2 regions of the Kitasatospora sp. NPDC127116 genome follow, and region 2 is predicted to be linked to the other one. Evidence: riboswitches for the same ligand, from Rfam matches in the RefSeq annotation. Region 2 holds a riboswitch; the other holds the start of a gene.

Region 1 (11,035 bases), on a different contig from region 2:
GGCGCCGCTCAAGCCGGACTTGACCCTGCGGCACGGAACATGGTCGCTGCTGCTGCCGCGCCGGGCACTGCTGGCCTCGCTCGGCCTGGCCGCCGCCCTGCTGGCCGCCGTCGTGGTCTCGGCGCACGCCGGACAGAGCGAACTCGACCTCGCCCGCACCTTCCAGGCCGTGTTCGGCTACGGCGACCGGCTGGACGTCCTGCTGGTGCAGAAGTTCCGGCTCGGCCGGATCGTCGCCGGACTCGCCGCCGGCGCCGCCCTCGGCCTGGCCGGCTGCCTCACCCAGACCCTCGCCCGCAACCGCCTGGCCACCCCCGAACTCCTCGGCGTCAACGACGGCGCGACCGCCGCCGTACTCATCTCCGCCAGCACCGCGGGCACCTTCGGCGCCTGGTGGGCCGGACCGCTCGGCGCACTGGTCGCCGTCCTGGTCGTCACCCTGGCCTCCGGCGGACTCGGCGCGCGCGGCTACCGGATCCTGGTGGTCGGGCTCGCCATGTCGGCGCTCGCCTCCGCCGTCATCCAGGTCGCGATGGCCCGGCGCTCGCTCAACTCGGCCGGATCGCTGTACATCTGGACCAACGGCAGCCTCAACGGACGCGACCTCGCCGTCGCCACGCCCGTCCTGATCGGACTCGCGGCACTGGTGCCGGTCGCGCTCGCGGTGGCCCGGCGACTGGCGGTGCTGCGCTTCGACGACAGCGTCGCCTCCGCACTCGGCGTCGACCCGGGCCGGGTCCGACTCGCCTGCCTGCTGCTGGCCGTCGCCCTGGCCGGGCTCGCGGTCGGCGTCTGCGGGCCGGTCGGCTTCGTGGCCCTGGCCGCGCCGGTGATCGCCGGACGGCTGGCCGGGCCCGCGCGGGTCCCCGTGCTCGGCTCCGCCCTCACCGGCGCCCTGCTCGTCGTGCTCGCCGACACACTGGGCCGAGTGCTGTTCGCCGGGGTGGAGATCCCCGTCGGCATCGTCACCACCGTCCTCGGCGGTCCCTTCCTGCTCTGGGTGCTGCTCGGCCGCAAGGGCAGCCCCGCCTAAGCCTTTTGGAGTCACTGCTGTGGAAACCCCGCTCGTCGCCCTCTGCCCCGACGACCCCGCCTACCGCCTGGTCACCTTCACCCATCACGACGGCGACTGCGACGGCGTGCTCGCGCTGCTGCACACCGTCACCGACAAGGACCGCCACGCCGGGGACCTGACGCCGCATCTGATGAAGCGTCAGTCGAATGGGATGTGGGCGATCACCTACCGGCTGCGCGAGGACCACCGCGCTTCCTACCAGCTGTACCCGTTCCACGGCGAGGCCCCCGGCACCACCCGGCCCGACTGGCTGCGCGTCCTCGACCAGGCCCGCCCCGACCCGTACGACACCGAGCCCCGGCTGCCCGCCCGCGACGGCCGCCACCCCGCCTCGGTGCTCAGCCTGCCCGCCGCCCCCGCGCAGCCGTACGTGGCGCGGCGCGAAGGCGTGCCGCGCGGACGGACGCTCGCCCACACGGTGGCCGGCCGGCGGGTCGACGTCCACCTCCCCGCCGGCCACCGGGCGGACTGCGGCCCGTACCCGGTCGCGGTACTGCTGGACGGCGAGATGTGGGGCGAGGTGCTCTCCGTCGGCGACACCCTCGACAACCTGACGGCCGACGGCGCCATCCCGCCCACCGTCACCCTGCTGGTGCACACCATGGGGCCGAAGCGCCCGGACGACCTGAGCTGCAACCCGGCCTTCATCGACCTCCTCGCCGACCGCCTGCTGCCCTGGGCCGCAACGGAGTTCGGCGCGAGCGGCGACCCGGCCGCCACCGTGATCGCCGGCCAGAGCGCGGGCGGCCTCACCGCCGCCTACGCCGCCTACCGCCGCCCGGAACGCTTCGGCAACGCGCTCTCCCAGTCCGGCTCCTTCTGGTGGCCCGACGAGACCGAGTTCGACGCGGGCAGCGAATGGCTGACCCGGCGCCTCGCCGCCGAGGAACGACGGCAGGCCCGCTTCTGGATCGAGGTCGGGCTCCAGGAGTGGATGCTCCTCGCCCAGAACCGCCACCTGCGCGATGTCCTCACGGCCCGCGGCTACGACCTCGCCTACCGCGAGTTCAACGGCGGCCACGACTACGCGTGCTGGCGCGGGGGCCTGGCCGACGGGCTCGCGCACCTGCTCGGGTCACCCGAGGGGATGGTTTCGGGCTGATTCGCATACCTCCAGGCCATCGGGCGTCTAGCGTCGAACTTCGCACCGATCGGCCTGGAGGTATCCCGTGAACGCGCCCTCGTCCGCCGCGCCGCCGCCGATGTCGTGGAAGTACTGCGGCAACCAGATCAAGCTGTGGCGGACACGCGCGGGTGTCAGCCGCGAGGACCTGGCCACCGAGGCCGGGTACGGCATCGAGAGCCTGCGGTCGATGGAGGCCGGGCGGCGCAAGCCCTCGATGCACCTGCTGCAGGTGGCGGACGACATGTGCGACGCGAAGGGGATCCTGGTGGCGGGGGCGCAGTTCCTGGTGCCGGAGAAGTATCCGCAGTTCGCAGAGGAGTACATCCGGAACGAGGAAGAGGCGCTGGTCATCAACTGGTATGAGAACCAGCTCGTTCCCGGCCTGCTTCAGACCGAAGCGACGGCCAGAACCATCATCGATGGTCGTTGGCCCCCACTTGACGACGAGACCGTCGCGGCGCGGGTGGCCGCTCGTCTCGAACGTCGAGGGTTGCTGAACATTCAGACCAAGGCGTTCAACTTCGTGATCGAAGAGGCCGTCCTGCGCCGTCGCCTCAGCACGGAAGAAGCCCACACCGAGCAGCTGCGGCACCTCATCACGGTCGGCAAGCAACGCAACGTCGTCATCCAGGTCGTTCCCTCGAAGGGTTTCCATCCTGGCTTGGAAGGACAGCTCATCCTCCTCGACCTGCCCGAACACCAGCGAATCGCCTATGAGGAGGGCCAGGCTGGCGGGCGGCTGTACTCGGACATCGACAAGGTACAGCTCCTGAGCCAACGCCATGAAAGGATCCTCCGACAGGCTCTCACTCCGGAGAAGTCGGCCGGGTTCATCAACAAGCTGGTGGAGGATCAGTGAATCGCGAGTTGGTCTGGTTCAAGTCCAGTCACAGCGGGAGCGAGGGTGGCGCCTGCATCGAGGTCGCTTCCACTCCAGGCACCGTCCGCGTCCGCGATTCCAAGGACAAGACCGGCCCCCAGCTCACCTTCACGACCGAGGCTTGGGCCGAATTCATCGGCAAGCTCGTGGAGGAGCTATGAACACCGAACTGGCCTGGTTCAAGTCCAGCCACAGCGGAACCGAAGGCGGCGCCTGCGTCGAGGTCGCTTCCACTCCAGGCACCGTTCATGTCCGCGACTCCAAGGACAAGACCGGGCCCCAGCTCACCTTCAGCCCGACCGCCTGGGCCGACTTCGTCCGACTCGCCCGAGACGGCGCTTCTCCGGACCGCTGAAGCCGCCTCCACAAGCCCCGTGCTAGCGTCCCCGGGGCGGTGCAGCGGCGCCGGCCCCGGACGAGACGTGCGCCGTACCCGGCCTGCCAAGACGACGCACTGTGGAGGCGTCATGGCCGCTGCCGGTGCACCGGTCGCCCGTCCGCTGGACGTGCGGTGGATCCACGGTTCCCCGTCCGCCAAGCACAACACGGACCCGGACATCCAGGTCCACGAGTACGACGAGCACACCGTCATCCTGCGGCAGAACAAGGCGATCAACTACGAGGCCCCGTTCCTGTTCCTGCTCTTCGGGGCGGAGCGGGCGGTGCTGATCGACACCGGGGCGACGGCCGAGGCCGCGTACTTCCCGTTGCGCGCGACGGTCGACGCGCTGGTGGAGGCGTGGCTCGCCCGCAATCCCCGGGACGGCTACGGGCTGCTGGTGCTGCACACCCACCCGCACGGCGACCACGTCGCGGGCGACGGCCAGTTCGCCGACCGACCCGCGACCACCCTGGTCGGTGCCGATCTGCCCACCGCCTGGCCGTACTTCGGCTTCGATCGGGACGAGGAGGCCGTGGCCCTGGTCGACCTGGGCGGCGGGCGGGTGCTGAAGTGCCTGGCCACGCCGGGGCACCACGAGGCGGCCGTCACGTACTACGACCCGTGGACGGGCTTCCTTCTCACCGGCGACACCGTCTATCCGGGGCGGCTGTACATCGACGACTGGCCGGCCTTCCGGCGCACCGTCGAGCGGCTGGTGGCGTTCACCGGGAGCCACCCGGTGACGCACGTGCTCGGCTGCCACATCGAGATGACCCGCGAGCCGGGCGTCGACTACCCGATCCGCACCACCCACCAGCCCGACGAGCCCCCGCTCCAACTCACCCCCGCCCACCTGGACCGCATCCGGGCGGCCGTCGCCGAACTCGGTGACCGGCCGCGCCGGTACCCGCTGGACGACCTGATCCTCTGGCCGAGCGAGTGAACTCCCCGGGCCCCGCGGCCGATCAGTCCCGGTAGGGGACCAGCCGGGTCAGGTCCAGCTCGAAGTCGAAGGGCGCGGGGATGCGGAGATTCTCGCCGAACTCCCGTTCCGTCCTGGTGTGGTAGCGGTCGCGGTTGGGTTCGGAGAACAGGGTCACCGTCTTCTGCCGGGGGTCCACGATCAGGTAGAGCGGGAAGCCCATCCGCGGGTAGTCGCGGACCTTCCCGCTCCAGTCGTTGTCGGGGTTGGACGGCGAGGCGATCTCGACCGCGATCAGCGCCAGGTCGGCGGGGATCTCGCGGCCCAGCTCGATGATGTCCTCGGGCAGGTAGGTGAGGTCCGGATTGCGGACGGAACCGACCTCCGGCGAGGAGAGGTCGCTGTTCCCCGTCGGGAAGTAGCCGGGAGGACAATGCGCCTCGAACTGGCGCTGGACGATCGCCAGGTTGAGCTGGTGAATCGATGACGGTGACGTCTGCATGACGATGATGTCACCGGACAGCTCGACCTTGTAGCCGTCCGGCAGGCTACGACGGGCCTCTTCGAGCAGACGGTAGTGCTGAGGGTTCATGGGCTCTCCTCCGGTGCTCCGACCACCGTAGGGCAGTCGGAGCACCGGAGGACCACGGACCGCACCGGCGTCATTCCTCCGGGGGCGGGCCCGGGGCCTCGGCGGGGAGGCGGGCGGCCAGCAACGCGCCGGCGGCGACCAGGGCGGCTGTCAGCAGGAGGGCGAGGCGGTACGGCCCGACACCCGTGCCGTCGCCGAGCGCACCGATCAGCGCGGCGGTGGCCGCGATGCCCAGCGCCCCGCCGAGGGTGCGCAGGATGGTGAACAGGCCCATCGCGCGGCCCATGGCGGGCGGCGGGACGTCGGCGAAGCCGGCGATCTGGACGGTGAGGACGGCGGTGCCCAGGATCAGGCCGACGCAGAACATCAACACCCGTACGGCCCACGGGTTCTCGGCGAAACCGAGGGAGGCGAGGACGACCGCCGCCAGCAGCAGGCCCGGCAGGGCGAGCCGGCGCGGACCGAGCCGGGGCAGCAGGCGGTCGACCACCTGGGAGGCGGCCATCAGGCCGATCGCCTCCGGGAAGACGCTCAGCCCGGCGTCCAGGGCGGTGGCGCCGCGCGCCGCCTGGTAGAGCAGCGGCAGCACGAACAGCGCGCCCATCAGCCCGGCCGAGGTCAGCAGGGCGAGCCAGCTCGCCGCGCCGAAGGTGCGGTCGGCGAGCAGCCGCAGGTCCACCAGAGGTTCGGGGGCCCGGAGTTGGTGCCGTACGGCCGCCCCCAGCAGGGCCAGGCCGAGCAGTCCGCCGAGGGCCACGCCCGGGGAGGTCCAGCCGTGCGCCGGGCCGAAGCCGAGGGCGTAGGTCAGCAGGCCGAGGCCGGGCGTGGCGAGCAGGAAGCCGGTGGTGTCGAAGCGGCCGGCCGGGGGCTCCTGTTCGTCGCGCAGGCCGACCAGCCCGAGGAGCACGGCGGCGACCCCGATCGGCACGTTGACCAGGAACAGCCAGTGCCAGGAGAGGTGTTCGGTGAGGAAGCCGCCGAGCGGCGGCCCGAGGGCGGGCATCAGCGCGGTCGGGACGATCAGGATGCGGCCCAGGCCCGCCCGCTCGTGCGGGGCGAAGGCCCGGAACAGCAGCGTCATCCCGACCGGGGTGAGCAGCCCGCCGGCCACGCCCTGGACGGCCCGGGCCGCCGACAGCGCGCCCAGGCCGGGTGCCGCCGCGCAGAGCGCGGAGGCGAGCGTGAAGGCGGCGAGCGCGCCGAGGAAGACCCGCTTGACGCCGTACCGGTCGCCGAGCCAGCCGGCCACCGGCAGGCCGAGGGCGAGGCCGACCAGGAAGGCGGTCTCCACGGCGTTGGCCGCCGAGACGGGCCGGCCGAAGTCCTCGGCGATGCTGAACAGCGCCGGGTTGACGATCGTCGAGTCCAGGCCGTTCATGCACATCGCGGCCGTGTAGGCGACCACCACGGCGGCGCGCCCCGCGAGCAGGGGGCGCGCCGGGGCCTCGGCGCCGGGGGTGGCGGGTGGGGTCACAGGGTGGTCCAGTTCGCGGTGATCCACTCCAGGACGGCCGGGCGCTCGCACGGACCGTGGGCGATGCTCCAGCCGGCCGGGACGGCGGCGAAGGCGGGCCACAGGGAGTGCTGTCCCTCGGGGTTGACGAGCGCGAGGAACTCGCCGTCGGCGTCGAAGGGGTTGGCGGGGGCGTCACTCATCGGTGGTCTTCTCCATCGTCGGTCTTCTTCGGGAGGTCGGCGAGGTGGTCGGCGATCACGCTCGCGATGTGCGCGATCGGGGCGGGCAGGGTCATGTCCTTGTGGGAGCAGGCCACGTTCGTGTTGGCGATCCGGCCGGACACGTACGGCTCCCAGAGCTCGGGCACCAGGGTGTCGTCGATGGTGTCGACGGTGGCGCGGAAGAACAGCACGTCGCCGTCGAAGCGGCGGTGGTCGTAGCCGCGCACCAGGTGGTTGGTGTTGAGGTAGATCTCGTTCAGCGCGGCCACGGTGGCCTCGTCGAGCCCGGCGAGCGGGCTGCCCTCGCGGCGCAACAGCTCGGTGACGGGGCCGAGTTCGAGCGGACGTCCGTCGAGGTCCTCCGGCCCGAAGCCGCCCATGGTGAGCAGCGCCTCCAGCGCCTCGGCCTGGTCCGGGACGGGCAGCTCGCGGAAGCCCTCGGCGGGGTAGGCGTCCAGGATCGCGAGCAGTTCCACGTCCTGGCCGAGTTCCTGGAGGCGGACGGCCACCGCGTGCGCGATGATCCCGCCGGTGGACCAGCCGAGCAGCCGGTACGGGCCCTCGGGCTGGACCTCGCGCAGCCGGTCGGCGTAGTGCGCGGCCAGCTCCTCCAGCGTCGCGGGCAGCGGGAGTCCGGCAGTGGCGGCGCCGACGCCCTGGGCCTGGAGGCCGTAGATCGGCACCTCGCCGGGCAGGTTGCGGATCAGTCCGGTGTAGCACCAGCTGAGGCCGCCGGCCGGGTGGACGGCGAACAGCGGGCGCTGCCGGCCGGGGGCGACGGGCCGCAGCGGGAGCAGCACGTCCAGGGCGTCGGTGTCCGGTGCGCCCGCCGCGAGGGCGGCGTCCAGGGCGGCCACGGTGGGCGCCTGGAACAGGGCGCCGATGCCGACCTCCAGTCCGAGCACCTCGCGGATCCGCCCGGCGAGGCGCACGACCAGCAGCGAGTGCCCGCCGAGCGCGAAGAAGTCGTCCTCGACGCCGACCGAGGCCACGCCCAGCACCTCGGCGAACAGTTCGCACAGCTGCTGCTCGCGCGGGGTGCGCGGCGGGCGGCCGGCGCCCGCGGCGGGGGCCTCGGGGGCGGGCAGGGCGCGGCGGTCGAGCTTGCCGTTGGCGGTCAGCGGGAGGCGGTCGAGCAGGACGACGGCGGAGGGCACCATGTGGACGGGCAGTTCGGCGGCGGCGTGGGCGCGCAGCTCGTCCGGGGCGGCGCCGTCGGCCACCGCGTAGCCGACCAGCCGCTTGTCCCCCGGGACGTCCTCCCGGACCACCACGGCGGCGTCGGCGACGGCCGGGTGCGCGGCCAGCACGGCCTCGATCTCGCCGAGTTCGATCCGGAAGCCGCGCAGCTTGACCTGCTGGTCGGCGCGGCCGAAGTACTCCAGCACGCCGTCGGCGCGGCGCCGGGCGAGGTCCCCGGAGCGGTACATCCTGGTGCCGCGCTCGCCGAACAGCTCGGCGTACGGGTCGGCGACGAAGCGGGTCGCGGTCAGCTCGGGGCGGCCGAGGTAGCCGCGGGCCAGGCCCGCCCCGGCCACGTACATCTCACCCGTGACGCCGGGCGGGACGGGCTGGAGGTGCTGGTCGAGGACGTAGACCCGGAGGTCGGGGATGTTGACGCCGATGGTGCTGCTGCTCCCGGCGGCGGCGCTCGCCCGGTCGAGGGCGATGTACGAGACGTGCACGGTGGTCTCGGTGATGCCGTACATGTTGACCAGCACGGGGGCGTCCTCGGCGTGCCGGTCGTACCAGTCGTCCAGTCGGGCGAGTTCGAGCGCCTCGCCGCCGAACACCACGTAGCGCAGGGCGAGTTCGCTGCCGGGACGGTCCCGGTCGGCGGCACTGAGCTGGTAGAAGGCGGACGGCGTCTGGTTGAGCACGGTGACCCGTTCGCGGGCGAGCAGTTCCAGGAAGGCCGCCGGGTCCCGGCTGACCAGGTGCGGGACGACGACCAGCCGGCCGCCGTGCAGCAGGGCGCCCCACAGCTCCCAGACCGAGAAGTCGAAGGCGTAGGAGTGGAACAGCGTCCACACGTCCTCGGCTCCGAAGCCGAACCAGTGGTCGGTGGCGCCGAACAGCCGGACCACGTTGCGGTGGGTGACGGGCACGCCCTTGGGCCGGCCGGTGGAGCCGGAGGTGTAGATGACGTAGGCGGTGTCCTCGGCCCGCAGCGGGCGGGTGCGCTCGTGCTGGGCCAGCGGGACGGCCGGGTGGCGCTCGGACTCCGGTCCGTCGACCAGGAGTTGGCGCACCTCGTGGGCGGGCAGCCGGGGCGCGGTGGCCCGGTCGGTGAGCAGGGCGGCGGGGGTGGCGTCGGCCATCATGTAGGCGAGCCGGTCGGCCGGGTAGTCGGGGTCGAGCGGCAGGTACGCGGCGCCGGACTTGGCCACCGCCAGCAGGGCGACGACCAGTTCGAGCGAGCGCGGCAGGGCGAGCGCGACGATGGTGCCGGGGCCGATGCCCTCGGCGGCCAGCAGCCGGGCCAGCCGGTCGGCGCGGGCCCCGAGTTCGGTGTAGTCGAGCTGCTCGCCCTGGTAACCGACCGCGACGGCGCGCGGGTTGGCGGCGGCGGCCGCCTCGAACAGTTCGGGCAGGGTGGCGTCCGAAGCCGTCTCCACCGACGGGCCGTTCCACTCGACCAGGGCGCGCAGCCGCTCCTCCTCGCCGATCAGCGGCAGCCGGCCGATCGGGGTGTCGGGGGCGCTCGCGGCAGCGGTGAGCAGCCTGGTCAGGCGCTCCGTGAGCGCGGCCGCGGTGGCGGCGTCGAAGAGGTCGGTGCGGTACTCCAGGAAGCCGCCGATGCCGCCGCCTGGCAGTTCGCCGGCGTTGAGGGTGAGGTCGAACTTGGCCGTACCGCTGGGGATCGCGGCGATGTCGGCGGTGAGGCCGCCGCCCAGGGCGGTCCGCTCGTCCGGGCGGCTCTGCCAGGCGAGCATCACCTGGAACAGCGGGTGGCGGGCGAGCGAGCGGGCCGGGTTGAGCTCCTCGACCAGCCGGTCGAAGGGCAGTTCGGCGTTCTCGTGCGCGGCGAGCACGGTGGCGCGGACCCGGGCGAGCAGCTCCCGGAAGGTGGGGTTGCCGGACGTGTCGGTGCGCAGCACCAGCGAGTTGACGAAGTAGCCGACCAGTGCGGCGGTCCGCTCGTCCTCGCGGCCGGCCACCGGGGTGCCGACCGGGACGTCCGTGCCGGCGCCGTGCCGGGTGAGCAGGGCGGCGAGACCGGCCTGGACGGCCATGAAGACGGTGCTGCCGGCGGCCCGGGCGAGCCCGGCCAGGGCGCCGTGCGCCTCGGCGCCGAGCGCGAAGGGAACGGTGGCGCCCCGGTGGCCCGCCACGGCCGGGCGGGGGCGGTCGAGGGGCAGCTCCAGCTGGTCGGGCAGTCCGGCGAGCGCGGCACGCCAGTGCTCCGCCTGCCGGACGGCGAGCGCGCTGGGCGCCTCGGTGGTGCCGATCCGCTCCCGCTGCCAGGCCGCGTGGTCGGCGTACTGGACGGTGAGCCGCGGCAGTTCGGGGTCCAGTCCGGCGATCCTGGCGGTGTAGGCGGCGGCGAGGTCGCGGAGCAGCGGGGTGGTGGAGGCGCCGTCGCCCGCGATGTGGTGGAGCAGCAGGAGCAGGGTGTGCCGGTCCGCACCGCCGGTGGGCGGGGTGGATCCGCCGGCCGCGGCGGGCCCGGTGAACAGTGTGGCGCGCAGCGGGGGTTCGGCGGTCAGGTCGAAGGCGTACCGGACGGCCTCGGCCAAGTCGCCGGTGCCGTCGTGCAGTTCGATGCCAGCGGCGGGCAGGATGCGCTGGTACGGGCTGCCGTCCGCCTCCTCCCCGTAGACGGTGCGCAGGACTTCGTGCCGGGCGACGAGGTCGCCGAGGGCGAGGGTGAGGGCGTGCCGGTCGAGCGGGCCGGTGAGGGTGAGCGCCAGCGGGATGTTGTAGGTCGGGCTGGGGCCTTCGAGTCGGTGCAGGAACCAGAGGCCGCGCTGGGCGGGCGAGAGCGGCATCCGCTCGGTGCGCGGCACGGGCACCGGGACGGAACGCCGCTGCTCGGGCTCCGCGGCCGGGCCGGCCGCCCCGCCGAGCAGGGCCGCGAGGCCGGCCGGGGTCGACTGCCGGAACACGTCGGCGAACCCGACCGGGGCGGCGAAGGTGTCGCGCAGCCGGGCGGCCAGGCGGCCGGCGAGCAGCGAGTGGCCGCCGAGGTCGAAGAAGGAGGCGTCCCGGCCGGGCGCCTGCGGCAGACCGAGGACCTCGGCGAACAGGCCGCAGACCAGTTCCTCCTGGGGCGTGGCCGCCGCCGTGCCCTCGGTGGTGACGGCCGGCTCGGGCAGGGCGCGGTGGTCGAGCTTGTCGTGGGCGGTGCGCGGCAGTTCGTCCAGCAGCAGGACGGCCG
Region 2 (11,035 bases):
GGACGACCTGCGCGAGATCGTCGCCTACGCGGCCGCCCGCGGGGTCACCGTCGTCCCGGAGATCGACCTGCCCGGCCACACCCAGGCCGCCGTGTCCGCCTACCCCGAGCTGGGCAACACCGACGTGGTGGACACCGCCGCGCTCGGGGTCTGGACCGACTGGGGGGTGAGCCACAACGTGCTCAACGCCTCCGAGGAGACCCTGCGCTTCTTCGAGGGCGTGCTGGAGGAGGTCCTGGAGCTCTTCCCGTCCGAGTTCATCCACCTCGGCGGCGACGAGTGCCCCAAGGAGCAGTGGAAGGACAGCGCCGCCGCGCAGGCCCGGATACGCGAGCTGGGCCTGGCCAACGAGGACGAACTGCAGAGCCACCTCATCCGGCACTTCGACGGCTGGCTGGCCGACCGCGGCCGCCGGCTGATCGGCTGGGACGAGATCCTGGAGGGCGGGCTCGCGCCGGGCGCCGCCGTCTCCTCCTGGCGCGGCTTCGGCGGCGGGGTCGCCGCCGCGAAGGCCGGGCACGACGTGGTGATGTGCCCCGAGCAGCACGTCTACTTCGACCACCGGCAGGCGGACGGACCGGACGAGCCGATCCCGGTCGGATTCGTGCGCACGCTGGAGGACGTCTACCGGTTCGAGCCGGTCCCCGAGCAGCTGGACGAGGCCGCCGCCCGGCACGTGATCGGCACCCAGGCCAACCTGTGGAGCGAGTTCATGGACAGCGCCCGGGACATCGACTACCGGGCCTTCCCCCGGCTGGTCGCCTTCGCCGAGGTCGCCTGGTCGGAGCTGCCCGCCGAGCCGGCCGAGCGGGACTTCGCCGGTTTCGAGCAGCGGCTGGCGACGCACCTGAGGGCGCTGGACGCGCTCGGCGTCGAGTACCGCCCGGCCGACGGTCCGCACCCGTGGCAGCGCCGCCCCGGGGTGCTCGGCCGGCCGATCGAGGGCCCGCCGCCGGTGCGGTAGGGGGTGTCCCGCGGGGCCTGCCGGACCCGGCGAAGACCCGCGGGAAACGCCCCGGTCCTACCCGCGGGGAACTTCTGAGCGGTCGTCCGACGTCAAGAACTGATGAACATCTGCCCTGGCCCGGAGCGGGTCGGGGCAGATACCGCCCGGTATCAGTCCCAATCGGGCAGTCCCGTTCACCGGTCCCGAAATGATCATCGAGCATTGTGTGCCAGAGTTGCCCAACCCGGCCCGATCGCCCGTACCCTACGGGCCAGGCCGGGCTGCTGACGCAGGACAGTACGGCCGAAGGCCGGCGGGCGGCAGGCGATCGATGAGCAAGTGGAGCACGGTGGGACCCAGGTGAACCGGACGATCATGCTGCCGGCCTCCCTCGACGAGGCCGTCGACGCGCTGGCCGCCGCCCCGGCCGCGGTACCGGTGGCCGGAGCCACCGACCTGATGGAGGCCGTCAACGCCGGCCGACTGCGCCCCGCCGCCCTGGTCGGCCTCGGCCGGATCACCGAACTGCGCGGCTGGCGCTACGAGGACGGCGGCACGGCCGTGCTCGGCGCCGGACTAACCCACGCCCGGATGGACCGCCCCGACTTCGCGGCGCTCATCCCCGCGCTCGCCGACGCCGCCCGCACCGCCGGCCCGCCGCAGGTCCGCAACGTCGGCACCCTCGGCGGGAACATCGTCACCGCCGCCCCGGCCGGCGACACCCTCCCGGTGCTCACCGCGCTGGAGGCCAGCATCACCCTGGCCCGGGCCGGGGGCACCCGCGAGGTGCCGGTCAGTCACCTGCTCACCGGACTCGACCCGGTGCGCCCCGGCGAACTGCTCACCTGGGTGCGCGTCCCGCTGCTGCACGCCCCGCAGGTCTTCCTCAAGGCCACCGGCCGCAGCGGACCGGCCCGCGCCACCGCCTCCGTCGCCCTGGTCCTCGACCCGGCCCGGCGCTCGGTGCGCTGCGCCGTCGGGGCCGTCGCGCCGGTGCCGCTGCGCCCGCTGGAGGCCGAGGCCTGGGTGGCCGGCTGCATCGACTGGGACGGCAGCCGGGAGATCGACCCGGCCGCGACCGCCGCCTTCGGCGAGTACGTGGCCGCCGCCTGCGTCCCCGACAACTACGGCGCCGAGGGCGCCTGGGAGGCCGTGACCGAGGGGCCGACCGCGGCCGCGGTTCGGTTGCGGCGTACCGTATCGGTGCTGGCCCGACGGGCACTGGGAAGGGCGCTGAAGTGACCACAGACCCCATCGAGACCCTGGACGCCGACCCGCTCGGCCTCTCCCCGCAGGTCAGCCGCGAGCTGCGCCCGTGCGCCTCGTACACGCTGCGGGTCAACGGTTTCGAACGGCCCGTCACCGACGCGTGGATCGGCGAGAGCCTGCTCTACGTGCTGCGCGAGCGGCTCGGCCTGGCCGGCGCCAAGGACGGCTGCGAGCAGGGCGAGTGCGGGGCCTGCTCGGTGCAGGTGGACGGCCAGCTGGTGGCCGGCTGCCTGGTGCCAGCCGCCCTGGCCGCGGACAGCGAGATCAGCACCGTCGAGGGCCTGTCCGCCGCCGGCGGCGCGAGCGCCGTCCAGCAGGCGCTGGCCGCCTCCGGCGCCGTCCAGTGCGGCTACTGCACCCCCGGCATGGCGATGGCGGTGCACGACCTGCTCCAGCGCAACCACCGGCCCACCGAGGTGGAGGCCCGTCAGGCGCTGTGCGGCAACCTCTGCCGCTGCACCGGCTACCGGGGCGTGCTGGCCGCCGTCCAGACCGTCGCGGACGCCCGCGCGGCGGAGGCCGAGGAGGCGGAGGAGGCCGCCGCGCTCGCCGAGGCCGCCGCGCAGGCCGCCGGGCCCGCCCCCGGGGGACCGGCCGAGCCGGTCGCCGAACCGCCCGCCGACGTGCCGGTGGACGCGCCGGTCGAACCCGGGCAGGCCGTCGAGCCGCCGGTCTACGCCGACGCCGACGCCTGGATCGAGCACGTCCCGCAGCAGCCCGTCGAGGCCCACCCGGTCACCCACCCGGCGGAGCATTACCACCCGGAGCAGCACGCCGCCGAGCAGCACCACCCGGCGCAGCCCGCCGTGGAACAGCACGCCATGGCACAGCCCGCCGTCGAGCAGGCCCCGGCCGGGCTGCCGTACGGCGACCCCCAGGGCGGCTACGACACCGGCGTGTACGACACCACCGTGCTGGCCCCGATCCGGGACGACATCCCCGCCCGGATCCCCGCCCAGGCCGCCGACGACCAGGTGTACTACCCGCCGCAGGGCTACCCCGAGCAGCCGTACCAGGCCACCCCCGCGCACGGCACCTACGTGCCCTACCCGGACGGCCACCAGCAGCAGAACGGCTACGACACCGGGTACGACGCCCCGGTCTACGAGCCCACCCCCGCGCACGGGACCCCGCTGCCCGGCTCCGTCTACGACGGCACGCCGCCGCACGGCACCCCGTACGCCGCCCCGCACCCGCACGGTGCCCCGGCCGAGGGCGGCGCCCCGGCCGGTGTCCCGTACGGTGCCACCCCCGCCCACGGCATCCGGCTCCCCGAGGACGACCACGCATCATGACGTCGCCTACCGACATCGGCGCAGCACTCCAGCAGGACGGCGGCGAGGGCGGCGCACCGGAGCCGATCGGCCTGGGCAGCTCCCCGCTGCGCAGCGACGCGCTGCCCAAGGCGCTCGGCATCTACCCGTACGCGGCCGACCTGTGGGCCGAGGGGCTGCTGTGGGGCGCGGTGCTGCGCTCTCCGCACCCGCACGCCCGGATCCGGGGCATCGACACCTCGGCCGCGCTGGCGCTGCCCGGCGTGCACGCCGTGGTCACCGCCGCCGACCTGCCGCCCGGACCGGACGGCACCCCCGACGGCGCCCCGGCCGGGCCGATCGTCGCCGACCGGCCGGTGCTGGCCGCCGGCGTGGTGCGCCACCACGGCGAGCCGATCGCCGCGGTGGCCGCCGACCACCCGGACACCGCCCGGCTGGCGGTCGGCCTGATCGCGGTCGACTACGAGCCGCTGGAGGCCGTCACCGACCCGGAGCAGGCCTTCACCGCGCCGCCGCTGCACCCGGACGGCAACCTGTTCCGCCACCTGCCGCTGCGCACCGGGGACCCGGACGCGGTCGGCGAGATCGTCGTCGAGGGCCTCTACCAGGTCGGCCGGCAGGACCCGGCCCCGCTCGGCGCCGAGGCCGGGCTGGCCGTACCGCGCCCGGACGGCGGCGTCGAGCTGCACCTGTCCTCCACCGACCCGCACGGCGACCGCGACCGCACCGCCGCCTGCCTGGGCCTGGAGCCGGACCGGGTCCGGCTGGTGGTCACCGGCGTGCCCGGCGCCACCACCGACCGCGAGGACCTCTCGTTCCAGGTCACCCTGGCCCTGCTGGCGCTGCGCACCGGGCGGCCGGTGAAGATGACGCTCACCCGCGAGGAGTCCTTCCACACCCACGCCTCGCGCCACCCCGCGCTCCTGCGCTACCGCCACCACGCCGACGCCGAGGGCACGCTGGTGAAGGTCGAGGCGCAGATCCTGCTGGACGGCGGCGCCTACGCGGACGTCTCCGCCGAGGCGCTGGCCGCCGCGACGGCCTTCTCGGCCGGTCCGTACGTCTGCCCGAACGTCTTCGTGGACGCCTGGGCGGTGCGCACCAACAACCCGCCGGCCGGCCGGATGCGCGGCGAGGGCGCCCTGCAGGCCTGCTTCGCGTACGAGTCGCAGCTGGACCAGCTGGCCGCCCGGATCGGCGTGGACCCGGTGGAGATCCGCCGCCGCAACGCGATGTCCACCGGCGACCCGCTGCCCACCGGTCAGGCCGTCACCTGCCCGGCGCCGGTGCGCGCCCTGCTGGACGCGGTCGCCGCCGAGCCGCTGCCGGCCCTGCCGGTGGACGACCCGGACGCCGAGTGGCTGCTGCCCGGCGGGCCCGGCGGCGCGGGCGACCCGGCGGCGGTGCGGCGCGGGATCGGCTACGCCGTCGGCATGGTGCACATGCTGGGCGCCGAGGGCGAGGACGAGGTCTCCACGGCGACCGTGCGGGTCAGCGGGGACCACGCCACGGTGATCTGCGCGGCGGTCGACGCCGGGCAGGGCTTCGCCACGCTGGCCCGGCAGATCGTGCAGACCGTGCTGGGCGTCAGCGAGGTCTACATCGCCCCGGCCGACAGCGACCAGTCGATCGCCGGGCCGTCCGCCCGCGGCCGGCACACCTGGGTCTCCGGCGGCGCCGTCGAGCGGGCCGCGCTGATGGTCCGCCACCAGCTGCTGCAGCCGATCGCGGCGAACTTCGGGATGTCCGCGGAGCTGCTCCAGATCGCCGACGGCAAGATCACCTCGTACGACGGGGTGCTCGGCATGCCGGTCGCCGAGGCGCTGGAGGGCAAGGAGCTCTGGGCCACCGCGCAGTGCCGCCCGCACCCCACCGAGCCGCTGGACGAGGCCGGGCAGGGCGACGCCTTCGTCTCCATCTCGTTCTGCGCGATGCGTGCGGTGGTGGACGTGGACATCGAGCTGGGCGCCGTGCGGGTGGTCGAGATGACGGTCGCCCAGGACGTCGGCCGGGCGCTGAACCCGCGCCAGATCGAGGACCGGATCGAGGCGGGGGTGGCCCAGGGAGTGGGCCTGGCGCTGCTGGAGGACCTGCGGACGGAGGGCGGGGTGCTGCTGAACCCCTCGCTCACCGGCTACCGGCTGCCCACCGCGCTGGACACCCCGGAGGTGCGGATCGCCGCGCTGCTGGAGGAGCGCGACGTGGTGGCCCCGTTCGGCGCGAAGGCGGTCGGAGCCGTGCCCGCGGTGGTCGCCCCGGCGGCCGTCGCCGCGGCCGTGCGCGCCGCCACCGGCCTGCCGGTCGGCCGGCTGCCGATCCGGGCGGAGGACGCCGTCACCGCCTGACCGGGAGCTCCCGGGACGGACCGGGAGCTCCCGGAAAAGGCGGAAAGCAGGGAAAGGAAATTGCCGGCCGACTTTCGGAGTCGACCGGCAATTCCCTTTTCCGGTGAGGCCATGGCGGGAATCGAACCCGCGTGCACCGCTTTGCAGACGGTTCCCTAAGCCACTCGGGCACACGGCCAGTGAATTCATAGTGGCCGATCCGGGGGAGAGGGGTCAATGCCCTTATGTAAATTCTGTATGGCAAGGTGTGCTACCGTCGGGGACAGGTGGCGGTATTTCCGCCACCCCGGACGAGCGCGTCGTACCCGGTGACGACAAGACGGCGCAGTTCAGCGGCAATCCGGCCGCTGTGGACTGCGGAGGTACCACCGTCATGGCCTGGCTCGTTCTGATCGTCTCGGGTGTCCTGGAGACCGTTTGGGCGGTCGCCCTGGAATCGTCCAAGGGCTTCACCCGCCTCGTTCCCAGCCTCGTCTTCGGCATCGCACTGCTGTTCAGCATGGGCGGCCTGGCGTACGCGATGCGCACCATTCCGATCGGCACCGGCTACGCCGTCTGGGTGGGCATCGGAGCGGTCGGCACCGCGGTCTACGGCATGGCTGTCCTGGGGGATGCGGTGACCATGGCCCGGATCGCCTGCCTGCTGCTGATCGTCTCCGGCGTGGTGGGCCTCAAGGTGCTGCACTGACCTCCGCCGCGGTCCCGGCCGGGGCCCGTCCTGGGTCCCGGGGCCCGTCCTAGGCCTTGCGGCCGAGGAGATCACCGACCGGGGTCAGGGGTCATCGGGGCAGACGGCTCTTACGATGTTACGTATGACCACTGCCTCCCCCACCTCGGTCGACCCCGTACCGATACCCCTCGACGACGACCCCGGTGGTGGGGTCCTCGGCGGCCGCTACCGTGCCCTGACGCTGGGGATCGTCTCGGTGGTCCTGGTGATCGCCTTCGAGGCGACGGCCGTCAACACCGCGATGCCGACCGCGGCCCGCGAGCTGAACGGGCTCGGGCTGTACGCGTTCGCCTTCTCCGGCTACTTCACCACCACCCTGTTCGCCCTGGTCGTCTCCGGCCAGTGGTGCGACCGGAGCGGCCCGCTGCGGCCGCTGTTCAGCGGCATCGCCGTGTTCGGCGTGGGGCTGGTGGTGGCCGGGACGGCACCCGGGATGTGGGTGTTCGTGGCCGGGCGGGCCATCCAGGGCCTCGGCGGCGGGCTGGTGATCGTCGCCCTGTACGTGGTGGTCGGCCGGGCCTACCCGGAGCGGCTGCGGCCCGCGGTGTTCGCGGCCTTCTCCTCGGCCTGGGTGCTGCCCTCGATCATCGGTCCGCTGGTCTCCGGGGCCGTCACCCAGCACCTGGGGTGGCGCTGGGTGTTCCTGGCCGTGCCGGTGCTGATCCTGCTGCCGCTGGCCGTGATGGGCCCGGCACTGGCCCGCACCGAGCGGGAGCACCCGGTGGCCAGGGGCGCGGCCTTCGACCGCCGTCGTACCCTGCTGGCCGCGATGGCGGCGGTCGGCGCCGGCCTGCTGCAGTACGCGGGCCAGCGGCGCGACCTGATCGGACTGGTCCCCGGGATCGCCGGGGCGGCGCTGCTGGTGCCGGCGGTCCTCGGCCTGCTGCCGGCGCGGACCCTGCGGGCCGGCCGGGGACTGCCGGCCGTGATCCTGCTGCGCGGGGTGGCCGCGGGGGCGTTCTTCGCCGCCGAGGCCTTCATCCCGCTGATGATGACCACCCAGCGTGAGCTCTCGCCGACGCTGGCCGGCCTGACCCTGACCAGCGGCGGTCTCACCTGGGCGCTCGGCTCCTGGCTCCAGGGCCGGCCCGGGGCGGAGCGCTACCGCACGGCGATGATCCGGGGCGGCTTCGTGCTGACTGCGGTGGCGATCTCGGGCGCCGCGCTGGTGCTGTTCCCGGCGGTGCCGGCCTGGGCCGCGTCGGTGGCCTGGGGCGTCGGCGGCGTCGGGATGGGGATGGCCATCGCGAGCGTCAGCGTGCTGATGATGAAGCTCTCCACGCCGGAGGACGCCGGGGCCAACTCGGCCGCGCTCCAGATGAGCGACGCGCTGGGCAATGTGCTGCTGACCGGTCTGGCCGGGGTGATGTTCGCGGCGCTGGGCGGCGGCTCGCTCGCCGCCGCCCACGGGGGCGGCGGGGAGGCCGGCTCGCCCGGCGCCTTCGCGGTGATCCTGCTGTCGATGGCCGGGGTGGCGCTGCTCGGCGCGGTGCTCTCCGGCCGGGTGCGGACGAAGGCCTGACGGTCAGCCGGCGGTGGCGCCGGCGGGGGCCGTGGCGGGGGCCGTGGCGGGGGGCGCGGCCCCCGCCGGGGCGCCGAGGAAGGCCTCCCAGCCGCCGGCCGGGGACTGCCCCGGGGCGAGGGTCTGGAGCTTGCGCAGCACCGCCGGGTCCTGGGCGTCCAGCCAGTCGACCAGCTGCCGGAAGGAGACCAGCCGGACCTCCGGCTTGTCCGCGATGGTCCTGAGGACGTCCTCGACGGCGTTCATGTAGATGCCGCCGTTCCACTCCTCGAAGTGGTTGCCGATGACGTACGGCGCCCGGTTGCCGTTGTAGGTGCGGTCGAACCCCATCAGGTAGGCGTCGCGGGCCTGGGTCTGGAAGCCGGGGTGGAGCGCCGGGTCGGCCTTGGTGTTGGGGCCGCACTGGTTGTACATGATGTTGTAGTCCATCGAGAGCACCTGGAAGGTGTGCCCGGGGAACGGGATGGACTGCAGCGGGAGGTCCCACAGCGCGCCGCCCTGGATCTTCTGCGGCCACACCTGGGTGCCGTTGCCGCTGCTGTCGTAGCGCCAGCCGCGCCTGACCGCGGTGGGCAGCAGGTTGCGCTGGCCCTCCAGGCAGGGGGTGCGGCTGCCGATCAGCTCCTTGCGGTAGTCGAAGGGCAGCGCGGGCAGGTCGGTGAAGCCGGTGTTGGTGCGCCAGTTCGTCACGAAGTCCATCGCCTGCTGGATCTCGCTGTCCCACTCCTCCGGGGACCACGCGCCGACGCCCGTGGAGCCGCAGAAGTGGCCGTTGAAGTGGGTCCCGATCTCGTGGCCCTCCAGCCAGGCCGCGTGCACGTTCTCCAGGGTGTCGCGGATGTGCTGGTCGCTCAGGTAGCCGATGTCGGAGGCGCCGGCCTTGTGCTGCGGCGGGCGGTAGAGGTCCTTCTTGGACTCGGGCAGCAGGTAGAGGCCGCTGAGGAAGAAGGTCATCTTCGCGTCGTGGTCCCGGGCCAGTCGGCGGAAGCGGGCGAACAGGCCGTTGTCGAGCTCGCCGGCGCCGTCCCAGGAGAAGACCACGAACTGCGGCGGGCGCTGGCCGGGCTGCAGCCGGTCGGGGACGGGCTGGTGCGGCTGGGCGCCGGTGTCCGAGGTGGAGCCGTCACCGATCAGGACCGGCTGCGGCCGGGGGAGCGGGGCCGGGGCCGGAGTGGCGCCCTGCTCGTCGGCCGCTCCGGTGGCCGGCGCGGTGCTGCCGGTCGCCCGCTCCTCGCCGGTGGCGTGGTTGCTGCCGCACCCGGCCGCCAGGGTGGCGGCGGTGGCGGCGCCGGCCGTCAGCAGGGTGCGGCGTGAGAGGGCTTCCATGGTCACTCCGTTCGTGGGGCGGGCGGGCGGGCGGCGTGCGGGAGTGCGGAGTCCGGTCGGACAAGTGGGTGATACAACCCGTAACCGGGTCAGCATGGCACGAGGGCGGGGCCGGTCGAAGAGGCGCAGCGCGAGCTCGTGAGTGATCGCTCGAACGACGCAACCGATCGGGTCCGTTGAACCGTCGGTAGCTCGTGTCGGGCGTGCACCCGCGGCGATCGTGCGCGGGGGGCGGCCGTCGCGCTCCGCGACCGGGCGCCCACGCGGCGCAGAAAAGAGGCCGTCCGCCCTGCCGATCGGCGGGTGCCGGTACGACCGTCGTATGGACGTGCCTTACAGTCCGTTCCGGTTGAATTGTTCCCAGGAAACTCCCAGGAAGCGGGGTTCCGTCGGCAGAGGGGAGCGCCCATGGGCGTCCAGCAGAGCAGGGGCCCGTGGCCGGGCACCCTGGCGGCCGGGGCCGCGCTGGTCCTCGGAGCCTGGCTGCTGCACGACGGAGGTTCGTCGCTGCCGCCCGCGCCGGGGGCCGGCCAGGCCCAGGCCGGGATCGCGCCGGTCTCGATCGTGCCGCCGCTCGGCCCGTCCGCGCCGACCCGGATCCGCATCCCGGCGGTGCGGCTGGACGCCCCGGTCACCGCGCTCGGGCTGGACGGCGCCGGCCGTCTCCAGACCCCGCCCGAGGCGGACCGCAACCTGGCGGGCTGGTACCGCGGCGGGGCCAGCCCCGGCCAGCGCGGCACCGCGATCCTGGCAGGACACGTCGACAACAAGGCCGGCCCCGCGGTCTTCTATCATCTGGGCGCGCTCCGTCGCGGGGATCGGATCGAGATCGCCCGGGCGGACGGCGCCACCGCCGTCTACCAGCTCTACGCCATCGAAGTGCACGACCGAAAGGACTTCCCGGACGACCGGGTCTATCGTCAGGCCGCTGACGCACAGCTGCGGGTCATCACCTGCGGCGGTTCGTACAGTGAGGAACACGGCTACGACGGCAACGTCGTCGCCTACGGTTTCCTGGCCGACACCACCCCGCCGGGCAAAGCCGCATGACCACGCTGACCCTTGCCTCCCGCTGGAACCCGATCGACTGGCCGCTCACCGAGGGCCTGATCCCGCACGCCGTGCTGGCGGCAGGCTGGGCGGCGCTGTTCGCGCTAGCCATCGGCCGCGGCCGCAGCTGGTGGCGGGTCCGCCTACCCGCCGCACTGTTCACCGCGGCCGCGCTCAGCTGGCTGCTGGACGTGGTGGTCGACGGCTGGTGGCACCCCTTCCCCGAGGGCACTCCCCGGTACGTCACCTGGTGGATAGCCGTCGCCCTGCTCGGGCTCTGCCTGGTCGGCTACCGGCTGCGCCGGCTCACCTGGCGGCGCCGGGGGCTCGCACTGGGCCTGAGCGGCCTGGTGCTGCTGATGTCCTCCTCCGAGGTCAACATCGGCTTCGGCCAGTTCCCGAGCGGGCGCGTGATGCTGGCGCCCTGGCTGACCAGGACCGACGGGCTGGTCGCCACCAAGGCGGGCCAGATCATGAGCGCCCCGCCCGGCAAGTCGCTGGAGGAGGTCTGGAAGCCCCCGGCGGACCTGCCCGAGAAGGGCACCGTCTCGGTGGTGCCGATCCCCGGCACCA

The links. A riboswitch is a leader RNA that binds a small molecule or an ion and turns the genes downstream of it on or off. The one in region 2 is predicted to bind guanidine.
Positions count from the first base shown of each region.
Region 1: another riboswitch for guanidine. It lies ahead of ACFVHV_RS03005 (MBL fold metallo-hydrolase); the one in region 2 lies ahead of ACFVHV_RS17555 (SMR family transporter).

Region 1 covers NZ_JBHXTL010000004.1:118,550-129,584, forward strand. Annotated here, with positions in the region: gene fhuB (Fe(3+)-hydroxamate ABC transporter permease FhuB) at 1-1,033, shown strand, start outside; partial or broken gene fes (enterochelin esterase) at 1,044-2,177, shown strand; gene ACFVHV_RS02990 (Scr1 family TA system antitoxin-like transcriptional regulator) at 2,245-3,060, shown strand; gene ACFVHV_RS02995 (DUF397 domain-containing protein) at 3,057-3,242, shown strand; gene ACFVHV_RS03000 (DUF397 domain-containing protein) at 3,239-3,436, shown strand; guanidine-III (ykkC-III) riboswitch at 3,470-3,537, shown strand; gene ACFVHV_RS03005 (MBL fold metallo-hydrolase) at 3,549-4,406, shown strand; gene ACFVHV_RS03010 (Uma2 family endonuclease) at 4,429-4,977, opposite strand; gene ACFVHV_RS03015 (DHA2 family efflux MFS transporter permease subunit) at 5,048-6,451, opposite strand; gene ACFVHV_RS03020 (MbtH family protein) at 6,448-6,633, opposite strand; gene ACFVHV_RS03025 (amino acid adenylation domain-containing protein) at 6,630-11,035, opposite strand, start outside.
Region 2 covers NZ_JBHXTL010000038.1:20,855-31,889, forward strand. Annotated here, with positions in the region: gene ACFVHV_RS17530 (beta-N-acetylhexosaminidase) at 1-964, shown strand, start outside; gene ACFVHV_RS17535 (FAD binding domain-containing protein) at 1,322-2,188, shown strand; gene ACFVHV_RS17540 (2Fe-2S iron-sulfur cluster-binding protein) at 2,185-3,510, shown strand; gene ACFVHV_RS17545 (xanthine dehydrogenase family protein molybdopterin-binding subunit) at 3,507-5,834, shown strand; tRNA gene ACFVHV_RS17550 (tRNA-Cys) at 5,941-6,012, opposite strand; guanidine-III (ykkC-III) riboswitch at 6,098-6,163, shown strand; gene ACFVHV_RS17555 (SMR family transporter) at 6,208-6,522, shown strand; gene ACFVHV_RS17560 (MFS transporter) at 6,647-8,086, shown strand; gene ACFVHV_RS17565 (hypothetical protein) at 8,090-9,412, opposite strand; gene ACFVHV_RS17570 (class F sortase) at 9,821-10,462, shown strand; gene ACFVHV_RS17575 (alpha/beta hydrolase-fold protein) at 10,459-11,035, shown strand, end outside.